Regions from separate parts of the Bradyrhizobium sp. SZCCHNR1098 genome, predicted to be linked through region 3. Evidence: predicted binding sites of a transcription regulator. Region 3 holds the regulator's gene; each other region holds the start of a gene.
The links. Region 3 encodes HrcA, which represses chaperone genes, less so after heat shock. Its sites were predicted from a motif close to GTTAGCACTCNCNNNNNGNGAGTGCTAAC; they were not measured.

Region 1: the regulator HrcA is predicted to act here: its motif matches at 4,613-4,641, upstream of groES (co-chaperone GroES).
Region 2: the regulator HrcA is predicted to act here: its motif matches at 1,387-1,415, upstream of groES (co-chaperone GroES).

What each region holds. Positions count from the first base shown of each region.
Region 1 covers NZ_JAUEXY010000003.1:306,144-312,578, forward strand. Annotated here, with positions in the region: gene QX135_RS09535 (RtcB family protein) at 130-1,470, shown strand; gene QX135_RS09540 (2OG-Fe(II) oxygenase) at 1,624-2,196, shown strand; gene groL (chaperonin GroEL) at 2,526-4,166, opposite strand; gene groES (co-chaperone GroES) at 4,255-4,569, opposite strand; gene QX135_RS09555 (usg protein) at 4,949-5,233, shown strand; gene QX135_RS09560 (cupin domain-containing protein) at 5,421-5,999, shown strand; gene QX135_RS09565 (acyltransferase family protein) at 6,221-6,435, shown strand, end outside.
Region 2 covers NZ_JAUEXY010000005.1:82,324-88,758, forward strand. Annotated here, with positions in the region: gene QX135_RS13040 (protein phosphatase CheZ) at 1-536, shown strand, start outside; gene QX135_RS13045 (hypothetical protein) at 677-1,183, opposite strand; gene groES (co-chaperone GroES) at 1,515-1,811, shown strand; gene groL (chaperonin GroEL) at 1,933-3,576, shown strand; gene QX135_RS13060 (hypothetical protein) at 3,719-4,909, shown strand; gene QX135_RS13065 (META domain-containing protein) at 5,239-5,646, opposite strand; gene QX135_RS13070 (L-lactate permease) at 5,799-6,435, opposite strand, start outside.
Region 3 covers NZ_JAUEXY010000001.1:447,237-453,671, reverse strand. Annotated here, with positions in the region: gene hemW (radical SAM family heme chaperone HemW) at 1-499, opposite strand, end outside; gene rdgB (RdgB/HAM1 family non-canonical purine NTP pyrophosphatase) at 486-1,130, opposite strand; gene rph (ribonuclease PH) at 1,127-1,840, opposite strand; gene hrcA (heat-inducible transcriptional repressor HrcA) at 2,025-3,113, shown strand; gene grpE (nucleotide exchange factor GrpE) at 3,246-3,866, shown strand; gene QX135_RS02025 (hypothetical protein) at 4,031-4,966, opposite strand; gene QX135_RS02020 (hypothetical protein) at 5,175-6,435, opposite strand, start outside.

The DNA of each region.
Region 1 (6,435 bases), on a different contig from region 3:
ACACTCCGATCAGATCCGTCTCTCTGTTTGCACCACCGGACTTGCGCGGCGTCACGCCGTGCAAGTCCCGACCATTGCAGCGCCACGCCGGCGCGGCAGGGTCATGCATGAACGAGTGAGGAGGATCACATGCGAGCCGATCCCTATCAGGAGCGCGCGAGACAATTGGCGATCGAGGCCGGGCTTGATCCGGATGCACGGGTCGAGCGGCCCGGGCAGCGGTCGATGCCGCTGTGGTGCACGTTCCGCGACGCCGCGCGCCAGGAGCAGCTGGCGCGCGAGGCCACGGCGCTGGGCGACACGGTCGCGAGCCGGCCACAGGCCGCGCAGTATCAGAACAGCCCGCTGAAGGTGTTTGGCCGTCACGAGGATGCGACCATCGCGCAGATGAGGAGCTGCATGGCGGTCGGCAATGCAGTGGCCGGGGTGATCTGCGCCGACGGTCATCTCGGCTATGCCCAGCCGGTCGGCGGCGTGATCGCCTATGAGAAGCAGATCAGCATCTCCGGGGTCGGCTTCGACATCGGTTGCGGCAACATGGCGGTCCGGCTCGACACGCAGTTCAGCGCGATCGAGGACAAGGTCGGCACCATCACAAAGGATGTCGCCAGGGTGATCTCGTTCGGCGTCGGCCGCAAGAACGCCGAGCGGGTCGAGCATGAGCTGTTCGACGACGCCGATGCGTGGCGCTGCTCCGACATGGACGCGTACCGGCAGAAGGCGGTCGGGCAGCTCGGCACGGTCGGGTCGGGCAACCACTATGTCGACCTGATGCGCGACGAGGCCGGCTTTGTCTGGATCGGCGTGCATTTCGGCAGCCGTGGGCTCGGCCACACCTCGGCGACGCGCTACCTCAAGGCGGCCGGCGGCAAGGACGGCATGAACGTGCCGCCCGCCGTGGTCGACGAGGACTCGGAGGTTGGGCAGCGCTACATCGCCGCGATGCAGCTCGCCGGGCGCTACGCCTATGCGGGACGCGAGTGGGTGACCGAGCGCGTGCGCCGGATCATCGGCGGTGCGGTCACCGACAGCGTGCACAACCACCACAACTATGCCTGGCGTGAGACCCATGACGGGCGTGACCTGTGGGTGGTGCGCAAGGGCGCGACGCCGGCCTTTCCGGGTCAGCGCGGCTTTGTCGGCGGCTCGATGGGCGACGACGCGGTCATCATCGAGGGTGTGGAGTCGGAGGAGGCCAAGGCCTCGCTGTACTCCACGGTGCACGGCGCCGGGCGGCTGTTCGGGCGCAGGGAGGCCAAGCGGCGCTTCACGCGCGACGAGATGGACGCCTGGCTGCAGGGCCGCGGCGTCACCCTGATCGGCGCCGATCTCGACGAGAGCCCGATGGCTTATCGTCGTTTGCCCGAGGTGCTGGCCGAGCACGCCGGCTCGGTGAGGGTGGTGCATACGCTGCGGCCGTTCGCCGTGGTGATGGCGGGCGAGGGCGAGTTCGATCCGTTCAAGGATTGAGCGCGCCCTCGTAGCTCGCATGAGCGCAAGCGACATGCGAGTCCGCACGTGCAGTTCGTGAGACCCCGGATGTCGCTCCGGCCTGCGCCCGCAAGGCGCCGGCCTTTGCTCATCCGGGCTACGCGATTGCGCAACGATGACGGAGACACGATCATGACCGAGATGACCTGGCACGCCGACAATATCGAGACGATTGCGAACTTCTTCTCCACTGCCGAGTGCGAGGACTACATCCGCTTGGGCGAGCAGATGGGCTTCGAGGAGGCGACGTTGTTCGCGCCGCGCAGCGTCAAGGACTATCGCAACAACGATCGCGTCATCGTCGACGATACCGAGCGCGCGCAAGGGCTCTATCAGCGGCTCGCCGGCCATCTCGCACCGTCGTTCCAGCATCGCTGGCAGCCGGTCGGGCTGAACGAGCGGCTGCGGCTGTATCGCTATGATGTCGGACAGAAGTTCGAATGGCATCGCGACGGCCATTTCGAGCGTGACGATGGCGAGCGCAGCCAGTTCACCTTCATGATCTATCTGAACGATGATTTCGAAGGTGGCACGACGTCGTTCTGCGACGACACCGGCCTGATGCCGGATGGTCCGTTCCGGATCATTCCGAAGAAAGGCATGGCGCTGCTGTTCCATCACCCGATCATGCATCGCGGCGATCCCGTGACGAAGGGGCGCAAATACGTGCTGCGGACGGACGTGATGTATCGGCGGAGCAGGTGAGGGGGCGCGTCGCACAAGGCGCGCGCTCTCCGTTCGTCACTCCGGGGCGCGCGTAGCGCGAGCCCGGAATCCATAGCCACAGGCCGTCGCGTGGTGCGAGGTGCTTGTGGCGTCTGTCTTCGACCAATCACCGCTCGGGCTATGGATTCCGGGCTCATTCGCGCTGCTCCAAAATGGCTTCGCCATCTAGCGCTTGAACGCCCCGGAATGACGGCAGACAGGAGTTTAGCGACGAAGCCCGCATGAGCCCCGGCGACATTCGGGCCCCGGCGAAACAAAAAGGGCGCGGCTTTCGCCGCGCCCTTCGTATCTCTTGAGGAGGCTGGACCTTAGAAGTCCATGCCGCCCATGCCGCCGCCCGGAGGCATTGCGGGGCCGCCGGCGTTCTTCTTCGGCAGCTCGGCGACCATGGCTTCGGTCGTGATCAGCAGCGCAGCCACGGAGGCGGCGTTCTGGATCGCGGCGCGAACCACCTTGGTCGGGTCGATGATGCCCTTGGAGACCAGGTTGCCGTACTCGCCGGTCTGGCTGTCGAAGCCGTAGGCGTACTGGTCCTTCTCCAAGATCTTGCCGACGATCACCGAGCCGTCCTCGCCCGCGTTGATCGCGATCTGGCGGGCCGGGGCGGAGAGCGCCTTGCGGACGATCTCGATGCCGGTCTTCTGGTCGTCGTTCTTGGTGCGCAGGCCCTTGAGCTGCTCGGAAGCCCGGAGCAGGGCGACGCCGCCGCCCGGCAGGATGCCTTCCTCGACAGCCGCGCGGGTCGCATGCATCGCGTCATCCACGCGATCCTTGCGCTCCTTGACCTCGATCTCGGTCGCGCCGCCGACGCGGATCACCGCGACGCCGCCGGCGAGCTTGGCCAGACGCTCCTGCAGCTTCTCACGGTCGTAGTCCGAGGTGGTCTCCTCGATCTGCGCCTTGATCTGCTGAACGCGCGCCTCGATGTCGGCCTTCTTGCCGGCGCCGTTGACGATCGTGGTGTTCTCCTTGTCGATCATCACCTTCTTGGCGCGACCGAGCATGGCGAGCGTGACGTTCTCGAGCTTGATGCCGAGATCTTCCGAGATCGCCTGGCCACCGGTCAGGATCGCGATGTCCTGCAGCATGGCCTTGCGGCGATCGCCGAAGCCCGGAGCCTTGACGGCCGCGACCTTCAGGCCGCCACGCAGGCGGTTGACGACCAGGGTGGCCAGCGCCTCGCCCTCGACGTCCTCGGCGACGATGACCAGCGGCTTGCCGGTCTGCACCACGGCCTCGAGCAGCGGCAGCAGCTCGTTCAGCGAGGAGAGCTTCTTCTCGTTGATCAGGATGTAGGCGTCATCCATCTCGACGCGCATCTTGTCGGCGTTGGTGACGAAGTAGGGCGAGATGTAGCCGCGGTCGAACTGCATGCCCTCGACGACGTCGAGCTCGGTCTCTAGCGACTTGGCTTCCTCGACGGTGATGACACCCTCGTTGCCGACCTTCTTCATGGCGTCGGCGAGGAACTTGCCGATCTCGGCGTCGCCGTTGGCGGAGATGGTGCCGACCTGGGCGATCTCGTCGTTCGACGTGACCTTCTTGGAGTTCTTGACGAGATCGGCGACGACCGCTTCGACCGCGAGGTCGATGCCGCGCTTCAGATCCATCGGGTTCATGCCGGCGGCAACCGCCTTGGCGCCTTCGCGCACGATGGCCTGGGCCAGCACGGTCGCGGTGGTGGTGCCGTCGCCGGCCGCATCAGCGGACTTGGAGGCGACTTCGCGCACCATCTGCGCGCCCATGTTCTCGAACTTGTCGTCGAGCTCGATCTCCTTGGCGACGGTGACGCCGTCCTTGGTGATGCGGGGAGCGCCGAACGACTTGTCGAGGACGACGTTGCGGCCCTTCGGGCCGAGCGTGACCTTGACGGCATTGGCGAGGATGTCCACGCCGCGCAGCATGCGATCGCGGGCGTCGACGCCGAACTTAACGTCTTTTGCTGACATATTGGGTTTCCCTGAGTTGAATTGGTCGTCTCACCCTGGGCAGGGCGCCCGCAGGCGCTCCTCAGGGTGAGCGTTGAGCGGGTTGGGCTTAGGCGGCCTTCTTCTTCGACGCGGTGTCGGTGAGCACGCCCATGATGTCGCTTTCCTTCATGATCAGCAGCTCCTGGCCGTCGATCTTGACCTCGGTGCCCGACCACTTGCCGAACAACACGCGATCACCGACCTGGACGTCGAGCGGGACCAGCTTGCCGCTCTCGTCGCGGGCGCCCGGGCCCACCGCGATCACTTCACCCTGCGAGGGCTTCTCCTTGGCCGAGTCGGGGATGATGATGCCGCCAGCGGTCTTCTCTTCGGCGTCGATGCGCTTGACCACGACGCGGTCGTGAAGCGGACGGAAAGCCATACAGTCCTCCTAAGCTATTGAGGCGATTGTCAGTTTCTGGAATTTTGGCAGTCGGTGCCGGCGAGTGCCAGCACGTGGGCTGGATTTAGGGGAGAGCATTCAGCCGGACAAGGGCTTGTAGCAGAAAAATTAGCAGTCAACTGCGGGCTCTGCCAAAGCGTTCCGATAGCGTTAACGGGAGCGGAACGAACCATGAAACCCCGTATTAGCACCTGGGCTAAGTGGCTGCTAATGCAGCATTTTTCAACATGTCGTTAAACATTTAAGCTTGAGATGGGTTGAGGACATGCGTCACATTTCTTGGCAGTGAGCGCATCTTTGCCGGGTGGCTCGATCCCGGTTGGCCACACGGACATGCGCTCCAGAAACGGAGGTTGGCATGGTGTCGAAGGTTGAGGTTTCCGAGGACTTTCGGAAACAGGTGCTGGGTTACGGGCTGACGACGGCGCAGATCCTGTATCGGATGCCGGATCACCGCTCGCTGCTGCAGACCTATGTCTGGCAGAACTACGACCTGTTTCCGAAATTCCCCGCGCTGCAGGACTTCCTGGCGTTCTGGCAGGAGAAGATCGAGGGCCCCTTGTACTCGGTCACGGTGGCGCATTCCAAGCTGATCAAGCCGGCCGAGCTGCGCGCCGTCGACGGCATCTTCCGGCTGCATTGAGGCTGACGCGTAGCCCGGATGAGCGAAGCGATATCCGGGTTCAACGCGGACGCGCGTGAGTCCCCGGATGTCGTTTCGCTCATCCGGGTTAAGCGCTGCCTCGGCCCTGTTGAGGTCGTCGATCGGTCGAACCGCAAAGCGGCAGGTTGTGCTATCCTCGCGTGCGAGGACACGCAGGGAGAGCGCCATGGCCAAGAAGAGCCGCACCGCCAAATCAGCATCACGCGCCGCCGCGAAAGCCGCGCCGCGAAAAACCGCAAAAACAAAGCCGACGGCGAAGACCGCCTCCGCGGCGCCTGCCAAGCCGGGTAGGGCGGCTGCGCCCTCGGCGCGCAAGGCGCTCGCGAGCAAGGGGCGACCAGCGCCGGCGCCGCGCCGGCGCAAACAGAAGGTCGCCATCAGCCATCACCGCGAGGAGGACTTCAAGGCCGACGGCCTGCGCGCCTATGCTGTTTACCGCGACCTCGGCATCGCCGACGCGACGCACGGTTTGGCGCGCGCGCATGTCATCCGCATGCTGCCGCCGTGCAATCCGCAGGAAGTCTCCAAGCTGCACACCCATGCGGTCGACTTCCAGATGGTCTATGTGCTCAAGGGCTGGGTGAAGAGCTACCTCGAAGGCGTCGGCGAGACGCTGATGCAGGAGGGCAGTTGCTGGACCCAGCCGCCGAAGATCCGGCACATGATCCTCGACTATTCCGACGACGTCGAGCTGCTGGAAGTGATCCTGCCGGCCGACTTCAAAACCGTCGAACTGTCGACGTAAAGCCGACAGAAATGGATGGAAACATTTGCGTGCGATGGACAGCGGTCCCATCGCGCGTGTGTGTTGACATCCGGTCTCGCGTCACTGGGACGGATGGGCCGGCGACGAATCCGTAAGAGGTGTTCGCCGCGGGCTTGCGTAAAGGCGTACCCGTCCCGTTGCCGCGCTTCGTCGTCCAGTTCGCTCCCACGATCCCGCGCGCGCCTCGCACGCGCGCATCGGTGCAGCCTCGCATCGCCAACGCGGGCGCCGGTTCGGCTTCAGGTGCCGCCCATCGCGAGGACATCGACTGGCTGCGCGCCATCGCGGTGCTCTCCGTTGTCGCATTCCATTTCGAGGCGCCGGCGATCTTCGGCGGCTTCGTCGGCGTCGACATCTTCTTCGTCATCTCCGGCTACCTGATCACCGGCTTCATTGCCGCGGAGATGGCGGCGGG
Region 2 (6,435 bases), on a different contig from region 3:
AGATCGAGCAGTGCGAAAAGCTCAAGGTCGAGCTCGACCTGATCCACGACGCGATCAACCGCACCAAGGGCGAGATCGCGACCCTCCATGCCAAGAGCTTCAACGGCGAGGAGATGGCCAAGGTCAACGGCGAGCTCGGCGCGGTCGTCGGCGGCACCGAGCAGGCGACGCAGCAGATCCTCGAAGCCGCGGAGGCGATCGACCAGGCCGCCAGCGCGCTGTCCAAGGTGGACTCGGCCGACCAGCAGAAGATCCTGAGCGAAGAGATCCAGGAGCGGGTGGTCTCGATCTTCGAGGCCTGCAACTTCCAGGACCTGACCGGCCAGCGCATCAACAAGGTCATGACCACGATGAAGTTCATCGAGCACCACATCGTGGTGATGATGGACATCTGGGGCGGCGTCGACGCCATCAAGGCGCATACGCCGCCGATCGTCGACCACCGCGAGGGCGACGCCCGGCTGCTGAACGGCCCGAAGGCGGAAGGTGACGTCGGCCACGCTTCGCAGGACGACATCGACGCGATGTTCAACTGAGCTCATCCTGCCTGACCGGCGGCCACGCCGGCCAGGGACGGCACCGAGCAGCACCAAGCAAAACGCCGGCGCTTTCGCCGGCGTTTTTCGTTTGGCTTTTGGGTGTGGCCGGGGCTTGTCGCGAGGGCTTCGCCCGGATCTCAGGCGCGCGGTCCGCAGCGGACGTAGACCATCGTCTGGTAACGGGTCGCCGCATCCTTGTCGACGAAGCGGGTGATCAGCACACGGCCGTCAAAGGAGACGACCTCGCGGTCCTGCTCGCCGCCGGGCGGTCCGGCCGGGCCGATGTAGTTCTTGCCGCTGGCCGAGCCCTTCAGGCGCAGCTCCTGGGGAGTCGCCTGGTCGGCCAGATGCATCACGACACCGCCGGACGTGCCCGCCCCGATGACGTAGGGCTGTTTGCACTGCGCCAACGCCATCTTCTCGGTGCGCGGACGGTCGTTGGGGTTGTTGTAAGCGGCGAGGCCCCATTTGCCGACGAGATCCTCGGGGCGGATCGTCGCCGGAACCTCGGGCTCGACCGGCGCCTCGGTCTGCATGGGGGGCGACGGCGACAGGCTGAAGCCCGTGCACGCTCCCAGAAGCATCGTGAGCGCCGACGCGATCGCGAGATTGGCAACCGGCCGCGCGCACCGTGAACTCGTCATGGCATCCCCTTAGGAACAAGATCGTGGCTGCCCCGTCCGGCAACCAAACCCAAAACGCTCGTCAGAGCAATGACGTCGGATGACGACGCCGCTCCACTAACATGTCTGGCCCGGGACAACATCCCCTAACAGCCTCAAGAACGGCTTAACTGCCGGCCGTTGCTTGACAGGAACAGCCGCAAGCCATATTTCCCCGAGCGGTCTTTAGCACTCGGAGGGCGCGATTGCTAAGGCTGCGAGCCAGTTGGCGCCAAGTGGGCGTCAAATGTGGCCGCATTCAGATTTCCTCCGACAGCAACAACTTATCCAAGCACCCCAAAAGGGATCCGTCATGGCCAAATCGAAGTTTCGTCCCCTGCACGACCGCGTCGTGGTTAAGCGCATCGACGCCGAAGAGAAGACCAAGGGCGGCATCATCATTCCCGACAGCGCCAAGGAAAAGCCCTCGCAGGGCGAAGTCGTCGCCGTCGGCCCGGGCGGCCGTGATGAGAGCGGCAAGCTGATCCCGATCGACGTCAAGGTCGGCGACCGCGTGCTGTTCGGCAAGTGGTCCGGAACCGAGGTCAAGCTGGACGGCGAGGAGCTCCTGATCATGAAGGAGTCCGACATCATGGGCGTCGTCGCCTGATCCCGACCTGCCGGGGGCGGCGATCAGCCGCCCCGGGCGAAAATGCTCTGCAACCTCGTTCCGGCGACAGACGGGCGATCACGCCCCTCGCCGTCGAGGTCTACTCCAGGAGAATTTTGAAATGGCAGCCAAGGACGTCAAATTCGCCGGCGACGCACGCGACCGCATGCTGCGCGGCGTCGACATTCTCGCCAACGCGGTCAAGGTGACGCTCGGCCCGAAGGGCCGCAACGTCGTCATCGAGAAGAGCTTCGGCGCTCCGCGCATCACCAAGGACGGCGTCACCGTCGCCAAGGAGATCGAGCTGGAGGACAAGTTCGAGAACATGGGCGCGCAGATGCTGCGCGAGGTCGCCTCCAAGACCAACGACACCGCCGGTGACGGCACAACCACCGCGACCGTGCTGGCCCAGGCCATCGTGCGCGAGGGCGCCAAGGCGGTTGCCGCCGGCATGAACCCGATGGATCTCAAGCGCGGCATCGACATCGCGGTCGCCGCCGTGATCAAGGACATCGAGAAGCGCGCCAAGCCTGTCGCCTCGTCCTCCGAGGTCGCCCAGGTCGGCACCATCTCCGCCAATGGCGACGCCGCGATCGGCAAGATGATCGCCCAGGCGATGCAGAAGGTCGGCAACGAGGGCGTCATCACGGTCGAGGAGAACAAGTCGCTCGATACCGAGGTCGACATCGTCGAAGGCATGAAGTTCGACCGCGGCTATCTCTCGCCCTACTTCGTCACCAACGCCGAGAAAATGACGGCCGAGCTCGACGACGTCTACGTGCTCTTGCACGAGAAGAAGCTGTCCGGCCTGCAGGCCATGCTGCCGGTGCTCGAAGCCGTGGTGCAGTCGGGCCGTCCGCTGCTGATCATCGCCGAGGACGTCGAGGGCGAGGCGCTGGCGACGCTGGTCGTCAACCGCCTGCGCGGCGGCCTCAAGGTTGCCGCCGTCAAGGCGCCGGGCTTCGGTGATCGCCGCAAGGCGATGCTCGAGGACATCGCGATCCTGACCGGCGGTCAGCTGATCTCGGAAGACCTCGGCATGAAGCTCGAGAACGTCACGGTGAAGATGCTCGGCCGCGCCAAGAAGGTCGTGATCGACAAGGAGAACACCACGATCGTCAACGGCGCCGGCAAGAAGGCCGACATCGAGGCGCGCGTCGGCCAGATCAAGGCGCAGATCGAGGAGACCACCTCGGACTACGACCGCGAGAAGCTGCAGGAGCGTCTGGCCAAGCTCGCCGGCGGCGTCGCGGTGATCCGCGTCGGCGGCGCGACCGAGATCGAGGTCAAGGAGAAGAAGGATCGCGTCGAGGACGCCCTCAACGCGACCCGCGCTGCGGTGCAGGAAGGCATCGTCCCCGGCGGTGGCGTCGCGCTGCTGCGCGCCAAGAAGGCGGTCGGCCGCATCACCAACGCCAATTCGGATGTCCAGGCCGGCATCAACATCGTGCTGAAGGCGCTCGAGGCTCCGATCCGCCAGATCTCCGAGAACGCCGGCGTCGAGGGCTCGATCGTGGTCGGCAAGATCCTGGACGAGAAGTCCGAGACCTTCGGCTTCGACGCCCAGACCGAGGACTATGTCGACATGGTCGCCAAGGGCATCATCGACCCGGCCAAGGTGGTCCGCACCGCGCTGCAGGACGCCTCGTCGGTCGCCGGCCTCCTGGTCACCACCGAGGCCATGGTCGCCGAGCTGCCGAAGGACGCGGCTCCCGCGATGCCGGCCGGCGGCGGCATGGGTGGAATGGGCGGCATGGGCTTCTGAGCCCCCCTTGCATCACCGAGACGTTCAGGAAGGCCGCCTCCGGGCGGCCTTCTTTTTGGCCGAGTGTCCGCGCCCGGGGGTGCAGCGATCGCAAATCGGCGCTACAGCTTAAGGCCGATTCTGCCCCCACAAGGATTTTCAGATGCGCGCGATTTTGCTTGCGCTGGCCGTGATTGCAGCGGCCGCGCCGGAACTCGGTTGGGCCCAGAGCAAGAGCGGGACCAAGGCCCCCGCCAACGAGACTCGGTATTTCACCGCGATCGACGGCCTGATGGACGGCAATGCCGACGTGATCCTGAAGGAGACGCGCCAGGGCAAGACCGTCACCGCCGCCACGCTCGACGTCTGCTATCCCGTCGCAAAGAATTCGGATCGCAAGGACCGCTTCGTGGTCAGCCTCACCGTCAATGGCCAGACCTTGACCGGTGCGACCCAGAGCAACGGCGCCAAGGAGCCGGTCACGGTGAAGCTGAATCGCAAGCCGACCGGCGACACGTTCGAGTTCCGCGGACAGATCGCGATCGGCAAGACCGTCACCGAGGTGGCGTCGACCGACAATTCCGACGTCAGCGAGAAAGAGTTCCAGGAGAGCCAGTCGAGCGACGACGGCATCAGCGCCCAGCCGAAGGACTTCACCGACGTCTCGCCCGAGGCGGTCTCGGTCCGGCTCAAGCTCGACGCGGTGACCGACTTCCTCAAGAGCCTGAAGGGCGAGAACGTCGAAGTTTCGCTGTCGAGCCTCATCGTGAGCTGCGACGCACTGCGCGCGGGCGAGCAGACCATCAGCATGACCGTCGACCCCGAACGAGCCGGCGCACTGATCGCGAAGGCGCGGACCATGAACGGCGTCGTCACCGCCGGCTGGACCGCCGGCACGGTCGAGATGGACCGCACCATCCGCTTTGCGGCGGCCGACTGGCGCGACGGTGACAAGATCAACAAGGACAAGCTGGCGGGCGCCATCTCCGACGTGCTGGCCAAGACCTACAATGCCAGGCCGACGAGTGCGGCGTGGAATCCGGTCAGCGGCAAGCTGAAGCTGACGTTGAAGCGGCCGAGCCAGCTGATGCCGGCGCTCGAGCTGACCGACGTCATCGAGGTCACCGGCCTCGTCTCGGCGGACAAGCCGGGCGGCGCGGACGCGCTGATGCTGTGGATCAGCAGCCCGACGACGACCACCGTCGATGAGGCATCGAGCGCCAAGCTGATCCTGTCGGACGAATCCTCGGGCGACGAGGAAAGCGATACCCGCGACGACGGCGGTGCCATCGACGAGCTGGCGAAGGCCTTCAAGGCCAAGCGCTGGGATGCGGACAACTCCGTCTGGAAGTAAGGCGACGGCAGGCGCCGCGATCTCAGATGCCACCCTCCCCTGGAGGGGGAGGGTCGATCGCACGCGAAGCGGGCGAGCGGGGTGGGGTGACGCCGCGGGCACCGGTGCACGTGGGGAGATCACCCCACCCCGCCTCCCATTCGCTGCGCTCATGAGAGGCGACCCTCCCCCTCCAGGGGAGGGTGACAGCGGGGCTGACCTCAAAGCTGCGTGCTGCGGAATCGCGAACGTGCATGAAGCAGGACCAGGTGCCGGACCATGACAGCGAGGTCCACATGCCGATATATCGATGTGACCAAGACTAGGACTTTCGATACGGCCGTCTCGGCTCAATTGGTGTTGAGCCGGAAGCGCAGCGTCTTCGGTCCGATGAAGATGATCAGGTCGCCCTGACGCTTCCAGTTCGTCGCCGCGCTCAGCGCCGCGATCAGCTCGTCATCGGCTTGCGCGCGTGCCGCCGGGCAGTTGCGGTCCTCGATCTTGCTGGCGATGAACACGATGGTGTTGCCGGCGACCGAGAACTGCCCCTTGCCGCCCTTGCACCAGAGCTCCAGCACGGTCTCGCCGTTGTCGCCGATGTCGAGATCCGGCACGCGCTTCGAGCCGGGCATTGGTAACGCATCGAGCGTCATCTCCATTCCGAAGGGAAACTCCTCCGCCGACGCGCCGGCAAGCGGCAGGCCCGACATCGACAACGCCATCATCGCCACGGCGCAGCCACGCTTCAACACTTGCATCGTTCCTCTTCAGACCAATCACACGCAGGGCTGCGCCTTCCAGGCGACGACCGTGATCCCCGCCGCGCCACGGCTCCCGCACAAATGTGTTCCAAACATAGCAAACCCCGCGCCGCAGCTGCGGCGCGGGGCTTTTGTCGCTGCCGGTGTTGCTACTTCAGCACCATCGCCGTGAACGGATAGACGTAGGCCTGCAAGGTGACGAACAGGCCGACCAGACAGGCCAGCACGATCGAATGCAGGAAGACGTAGCGCAGGATCGAGCTCTCGTGGCCGTACCAGTTGGTGGCGGTCGAAGCGACCACGATCGACTGCGCATCGATCATCTTGCCCATGACACCACCGGATGAGTTGGCAGCCGCCATCAGGACAGGCGACAGGCCGAGCTGCTCGGAGGTGATCTTCTGCAGGTTTCCGAACAGCACGTTCGAGGCCGTATCCGATCCCGTCAGCGCCACGCCCAACCAGCCGAGCAAGGTGCCGAAGAACGGATAGAGCACGCCGGTCGCGGCGAAGGCGAGGCCGAGCGTTGCGTCGACGCCGGACAGCCGGGTCAGCGTGCCGATCGCCAGCATCGCCGAGATCGTGATCAGCGAGATCGCGCACAGACGGATGGTGCGGCCATATTCCGCGATCAGCTTGCCCGGTCCGACACCCATCAGGAAGCCGGAGATGATCGCGGCGATCAGCATGCCGGTGCCGGTGAAGGTCAGGTAGGTGAACGAGAACACCGCGCCTTCCGGTGTCGGCTTCGCGGCCACCGGCGGCATCTTGTTGATCAGCTTGTCG
Region 3 (6,435 bases):
AGATCAGATCGAACGAATAACGCTCGAACGCATTGCGCGCGATCGCCACCGCCTTCATCGCCTCCTCGGCGGTGTGCAGGCGTCCCAGCATCTTGAGCGACGCATCGTCCATCGCCTGGACGCCGAGCGAGACCCGGTTGACGCCGGCGGCGCGATAGCCGGCAAAGCGTGTCGCCTCGACGCTGGTCGGATTGGCTTCGAGCGACACCTCGACATCGCCAGCGACGTGCCAGTGGCGGCCGATCGCGTCGAGAATGGCGCCGACCGTCTGCGGCTGCATCAGCGACGGTGTGCCGCCGCCGAGAAAAATCGACGTGACGGTGCGCGGCCCGATGCGGGCGGCCGTGGTCGCGATCTCCTGCGCAAAGGCGCGGGCGAAGCGGTCCTGATCGATGGCGGCATGCCGGACATGGCTGTTGAAGTCGCAATACGGACATTTCGACAGGCAGAACGGCCAGTGCACATAGACGCCGAACGCTTCGCTGTCAGCGTTGGTCAAGGCAGATCTCCGCGAGCTTCACGAAGGCGCGCGCCCGGTGCGACAGGCCGAGCCCGAGCGGCGGCAGGCCATGCTTCTCGATGCTGGTCATCTCGCCGAAGGTCCGGTCGTGGCCCTCGGGCAGGAACATCGGGTCGTAGCCGAAGCCCGCCGTGCCGCGCGGCGGCCAGACCAGGGTGCCGTCGACCCGCGCCTTGACCTCCTCGACATGACCGTCCGGCCACGCCACGCACAGCGCCGAGACGAAATGGGCGGTGCGCTTGTCGGCACTCCTCGCGCCCCGCTCCTGCAGTAGGCGCTCGATGCGCGTCATCGCGCCGGTGAAATCCTTGTCCGGTCCGGCCCAGCGCGCCGAATAGATCCCGGGCGCCCCATCGAGCGCATGAACCACGATGCCGGAATCGTCGGCAAAGGCAGGAAGCTGCGCGGCCTTGGCCGCGGCGACCGCCTTGATGCGGGCGTTGGCCTGGAAGGTCTCGCCGGTCTCGTCCGGCTCGTCCAGGCCGAGATCGCCGGCCGACACCGCCTCGACGCCATGGGGGGCGAGCAGCTCGCGCATCTCGGCAAGCTTGCCGGGATTGTGGGTCGCGATGACGAGGCGCCCCGTGAGCTTGCGATGACCGCTACTCACGCGACCGCCATCTTCTGCAGGTCGACCAGTCGCGCCACGCCCTTGCGGGCCAGTGCCATCAGCGCCAGGAGCTCGGCCTCGGTGAACGGCGTCTTCTCCGCCGTGCCCTGCACCTCGATGATGCGGCCGTCGCCGGTCATGACGAAATTGGCGTCGGTCTCCGCCTCGGAATCCTCGGCGTAGTCGAGATCCAGCACCGGTGTGCCGTTGTAGATGCCGCACGAGATCGCGGCGACGTTGGTGCGCAGCACCTCGGTCTTGATCATGTTGCGCGACTTCATCCACTTGATGCAGTCGGCCAGCGCCACCCAGGCGCCGGTGATCGACGCCGTGCGCGTGCCGCCGTCGGCCTGCAGCACGTCGCAATCGACCGTGATCTGGCGCTCGCCGAGCGCTTCCAGGTCGATCGCGGTGCGCAGCGAGCGGCCGATCAGACGCTGGATCTCGACGGTGCGACCGGTCTGCTTGCCGGCGGAGGCCTCGCGCCGGGTCCGTTCCAGCGTGGCGCGCGGCAGCATGCCGTATTCGGCCGTGATCCAGCCGCGCCCCTGGCCCTTGAGCCAGGGCGGCAGCCGGTCTTCCAGCGTGGCGGTGACCAGCACATGGGTGTCGCCGAACTTCACCAGGCAGGAGCCCTCGGCGTATTTGACGACGCCGCGTTCCAGGCTCACGGCCCGCAGTTCATCCGGTGCACGGCGGCTCGGCCGCATGATTCTCTCCGTGAAAGCGCGCGAAAGACCGACTTTGACCGGCCTTGTAGGAGCCGCGACCGGCAGCGGCAAGGGCTTATCAAGGGTTTATCATGGCCTCGTCGCGCCCGAGAGCGCGCGACGACCGGCTTGCCACCGAGCCGCCGCATGGACACATTATAGGCAGTTGCGAGGAGAGCATCTGGTGGCCCACCACGATCCGATCAACCTGATGACACCGCCGGCCGGTCTGGCGCAGCTCAACGAGCGCTCGCGCGAGATCTTCCGGCAGATCGTCGAAAGCTATCTGGCGACCGGCGAGCCGGTCGGCTCGCGCAACATTTCGCGGCTGATCGCGGTTCCGCTGTCGCCGGCCTCGGTGCGCAACGTCATGGCCGATCTCGAGCAGCTCGGCCTGATCTACGCGCCGCACACCTCGGCCGGCCGGCTGCCGACCGAGGCCGGCCTGCGTTTCTTCGTCGATGCCCTGATGCAGGTCGGCGACATGACCGAGGCTGAGCAGCAATCGATCCAGAGCCAGCTCGCCGCGGTCGGGCGGGCGCAATCGGTCGAGGCCGCCCTGGACGAGGCGCTGACCCGGCTGTCGGGTCTGACCCGTGCCGCTGCCGTGGTTCTGACCGCCAAATCCAACACCCGGCTGAAGCACATCGAGTTCGTCAGGCTCGAGCCCGAGCGTGCGCTGGTCGTGCTGGTGGGCGAGGACGGGCAGGTCGAGAACCGGGTTCTGGTTCTGCCGCCGGGCGTGCCATCCTCGGCGCTGACTGAGGCGTCGAATTTCCTCAATGCCCGCATCAGAGGCCGGACGCTGGCGGAAGCACGGCTCGAGCTCGAGACGGCGCTGGCGCATGATCGCGCCGAGCTCGACCTGCTGACGCAGAAGGTGATCGCCGCCGGTGTCGCGAGCTGGTCCGGAGGGGACAGCGACGAGCGGCAGCTCATCGTGCGCGGCCACGCCAACCTGCTCGAGGACCTGCATGCGCTCGAAGATCTCGAGCGCGTGCGGCGGCTGTTCGACGATCTCGAGACCAAGCGCGGCGTCGTCGATCTGCTCGGACGGGCAGAGAGCGCGGAAGGTGTCCGCATCTTCATCGGCTCGGAGAACAAGCTGTTCTCGCTGTCGGGCTCGTCGACGATCGTGTCGCCCTATTCCGACGCCACGGGTCGCATCGTCGGCGTGCTCGGTGTCATCGGTCCGACCCGGCTCAACTATGCCCGGGTGATCCCGACGGTCGATTATGCCGCGCGTCTGGTCAGCCGGCTGCTGGGTGGCTGACGCGTGGCATGGTTAACCCGCGGACAGCGCCTCCGGGCGCGATGGTCAGGCTGCGCTTGATTTTCGACGCCCAAAGCACGATATCCCGCCCCATACCCCCAAAACCCGTCAGCCGAACTTGCGAGTCTGTCCATGACCGATCCCGACCTGCATAAGAATGATCCGGAAAACCCGGCGCAGGCCAGCGACCCCGTCGTCTCCAAGCCCTACATCATGCCCGACGATCCTGAGACCGGCTCGGCCGAGGCCCTTGCCAAGGAGGCGGCCGACGCGCGCGACAAGATGCTGCGCACGCTGGCGGAGATGGAGAACCTGCGCAAGCGGACGGCCCGTGAAGTCGCCGATGCACGCATGTACGGCATCACCGGCTTCGCGCGCGACGTGCTCGACATCGCCGACAATCTGCAGCGCGCGCTCGATGCCGTGCCGGCCGAGACACGCGCCAATGCCGATGCGGGCCTCAAATCGTTGATCGAGGGCGTCGAGCTCACCGAGCGCTCGCTGCTCAACACGCTGGAGAAGAACGGCGTCAAGAAGTTCGATCCGACGGGACAGAAGTTCGACCCCAACTTCCAGCAGGCGATGTACGAGGTCCCGGATTCGTCGGTGCCGTCGGGCACCGTGGTGCAGGTCGTGCAGGCCGGCTTCATGATCGGCGAGCGCATCCTGCGTCCCGCGCTGGTCGGCGTGTCCAAGGGTGGCGCGAAGGCGGCGCCCGCGCCGAGCAACGATCAGTCGAACAGCGCCGCGTGACGGCGAGCATAGGCAGGTCTTCTCCTGCCGTCCTGTCAGTCCAACGAAGAAGCCACGGGCGGTGATGCCCGTGGCTTCTTGTTTGTCGGCGCGAGTTTGTAGTTCGTGTCGCGGCAAGTGGACCGCGGCCGATGAGACCGCGGCGTCTGGATACCGAGTTGGGCTCAGCCTCTCGGCTGGATGCCGTCGCGGACGGCGCGGAAGCGCGGGAAGGCTACCGACCACTGATCGCGCGGCGCGCTGCCGATGATCCGCAGCGTATTCGGCCCGCCGAAGCGCAGCCATTGCACCACGGTCACCGGCGTATTGTCCTTGCCGCTGGTGGCTTCGAGCCGGGTCTCGTAGGCCGGCTGGCCGTCGATGCGGATCGGCTCGGACATCGTGATGCGCGCTTCGCGGACGCCCGGAATGGTGGTGGCCGCCTGCTGGGCGACACGCGCGCGGTCGCCCGCCTCCGGGGCCACCCCGGCCACGAGCCCGATCACCACGAAGGGCGCGGCTTCGAAGCCCTTGTCCTCTTCGCCGTCGGCCAGGATCAAGGCACCCGGCCCGAGCGTGCGGATGGTCTTGAACCCGGAGAGCTCGGTCACCTTGAACGGCATCATCGCGAGCTGCTCGTCGACGGGAACGTCCTTGCGGACGACGGCGGAGGCGAACATCTGACGCACGGCATCGTCGGTGTAGATCCGGCTCGCGGTCTCCGGGATCTGCACGGCCACGTAGCCGGAGAAGCCGTTGCCGGGCAGGATCATCGAGTAGCGCCGCACCGGCGTGGCGCCATCCCGACCGTTCTCAACCGTGTAGTAGGCGGTGCCGGCGGCGGTCTCGATGCTCTCCGGCTTGACGTTGCCGGTCCCGGCGGGATTGGCGGTAAACGCATTCTTCACCTCGCCATAGGCGGCCGCCGGCAGTTCGGTCAGCAGCACCTTGACGCTCTGGTCCTCGGTTTCGAAGCCGGAAAACGTCTTGGCCTTGGCGAGCCCCACCAGCGGCGCGAGCCCGATGCGGACGCCGGGCGGAAATATGGCTTCGGCGGCCATGGCGGAGTGCAGCAGCGACATCAGCAGGGTAGCCGCGGCGAAGAATCGAACGATCATCATCAAACATTGCCTCGTTGACCGAGGCCTCGCGCCGAGGCGGTCGGGGGTCCTCGCCAGCGTGGTCTTCGGCGGCACGCTTTTAGCGGCTTTGCGCCCCCCGCAACAGGCCGGGCGCGCGGTTTTGATCGCCTGCGGCGATCAGCGCGCCCTGCGGGTCGCATTTCCCAGGTCATTTCGCCTCGAAAGGCGGGCTGATGACGGTGCCGTGCTAGCCGCGCTTCAGGATTTCGACGCCATCGACGGTCTGCACCAGCACATAGGGCGCGAGCAGAGCCCTGATCTCGGGGTCGGAACGCGCCCAGTCGCCCCAGTCGCTGTTCTGATTGTCGATCAGGACGACGTCGGGCGGTTGCCTCCGGAAGTCGGCGATGATCCCGGCGCGTTCACGTTCCACATAGGGCGCGAGCCTCTGCGCAGTTTGTGAATCGATGGTTCCGTCTTGTTGCGACCGGCGAACGATTTCCCGGACCCAGAACGCCTCCTGGCGCGAGATCCAGGTGCCATCAAGGGTCCGCACCATGGGGTGCCCGATGACCGCCGCCGCGCTGAGCACCAGCATGCTCGGGCGCGGCCCGAGCCGGGCCACCTGGGCTTCGATCTGCTGGACGTCGACACTACCATTGAACCAGAAGCAGGTCTGCACGAAGAGCACGGCGCCGGCGAGAGCGGTGGCGACACGCGGCCAGCGTCGCGCGTCGCGGCTGGCGTCGATCGCCGACACGGCAAGGCCGGCGGCAAGCAGCGCCAGCGCCACCATCGGATAGGCATGGTAGCCCCAGCCCTTTTGCTGCGCGACGAATGACACCAGGAACCCGAGTGATGCGGCCAATGTGGTGAACGATGCGGCGTCGCGCTCGTGCTGCGTGCGCTGAAGAATGAGGACGATGACTGCTGCAGCCAGCCACAGGCCCATCGGCAGGGTCACGAGGATGGTCGGCACGGGCGCCTTCAGAAGCAGATAGACGTCGCGGACCAGCGGATAGATGACCGTGAAATATTCGGGAAAGAACAGGTAGATGCACGCCGCGTTGATCAGCACCAGGGCCGCGGCGATCCAGTTCTCCAGCGCGAACAGCACGCGCCAGTCGCGCGCCTGAGCCGCGGCGGCGAGTATGCAGAAGCCGACGCTGAAGGCGAAATAAGGCTTGAAGCTCATCGTGAGACCGGCGCTGAGACCGGCGATGAGCATGGCCGCCGGGGCCACCCGCTCGCGCCTGGCGTGCAGGATGTACACCGCGATCGCCGGCAATATCGTGATCAGGGCCAGATGTTCCCGTTGGCCGAAATCATACATCGGCGCGATCAGAAGCAGGGCGGTCGTCCACGCCGCCAGCCTGCCGTCGGCGAGGCGATGGCGCAGGGCCGATGTCCGCAGCAGCAGCCATACCAGCGTCAGGGATGCCGCGGTCAGCACGAAGATCAGGATATTCGTCGCCAGCTCGGGCCTGAGATGGATCGCACGCGCCAGC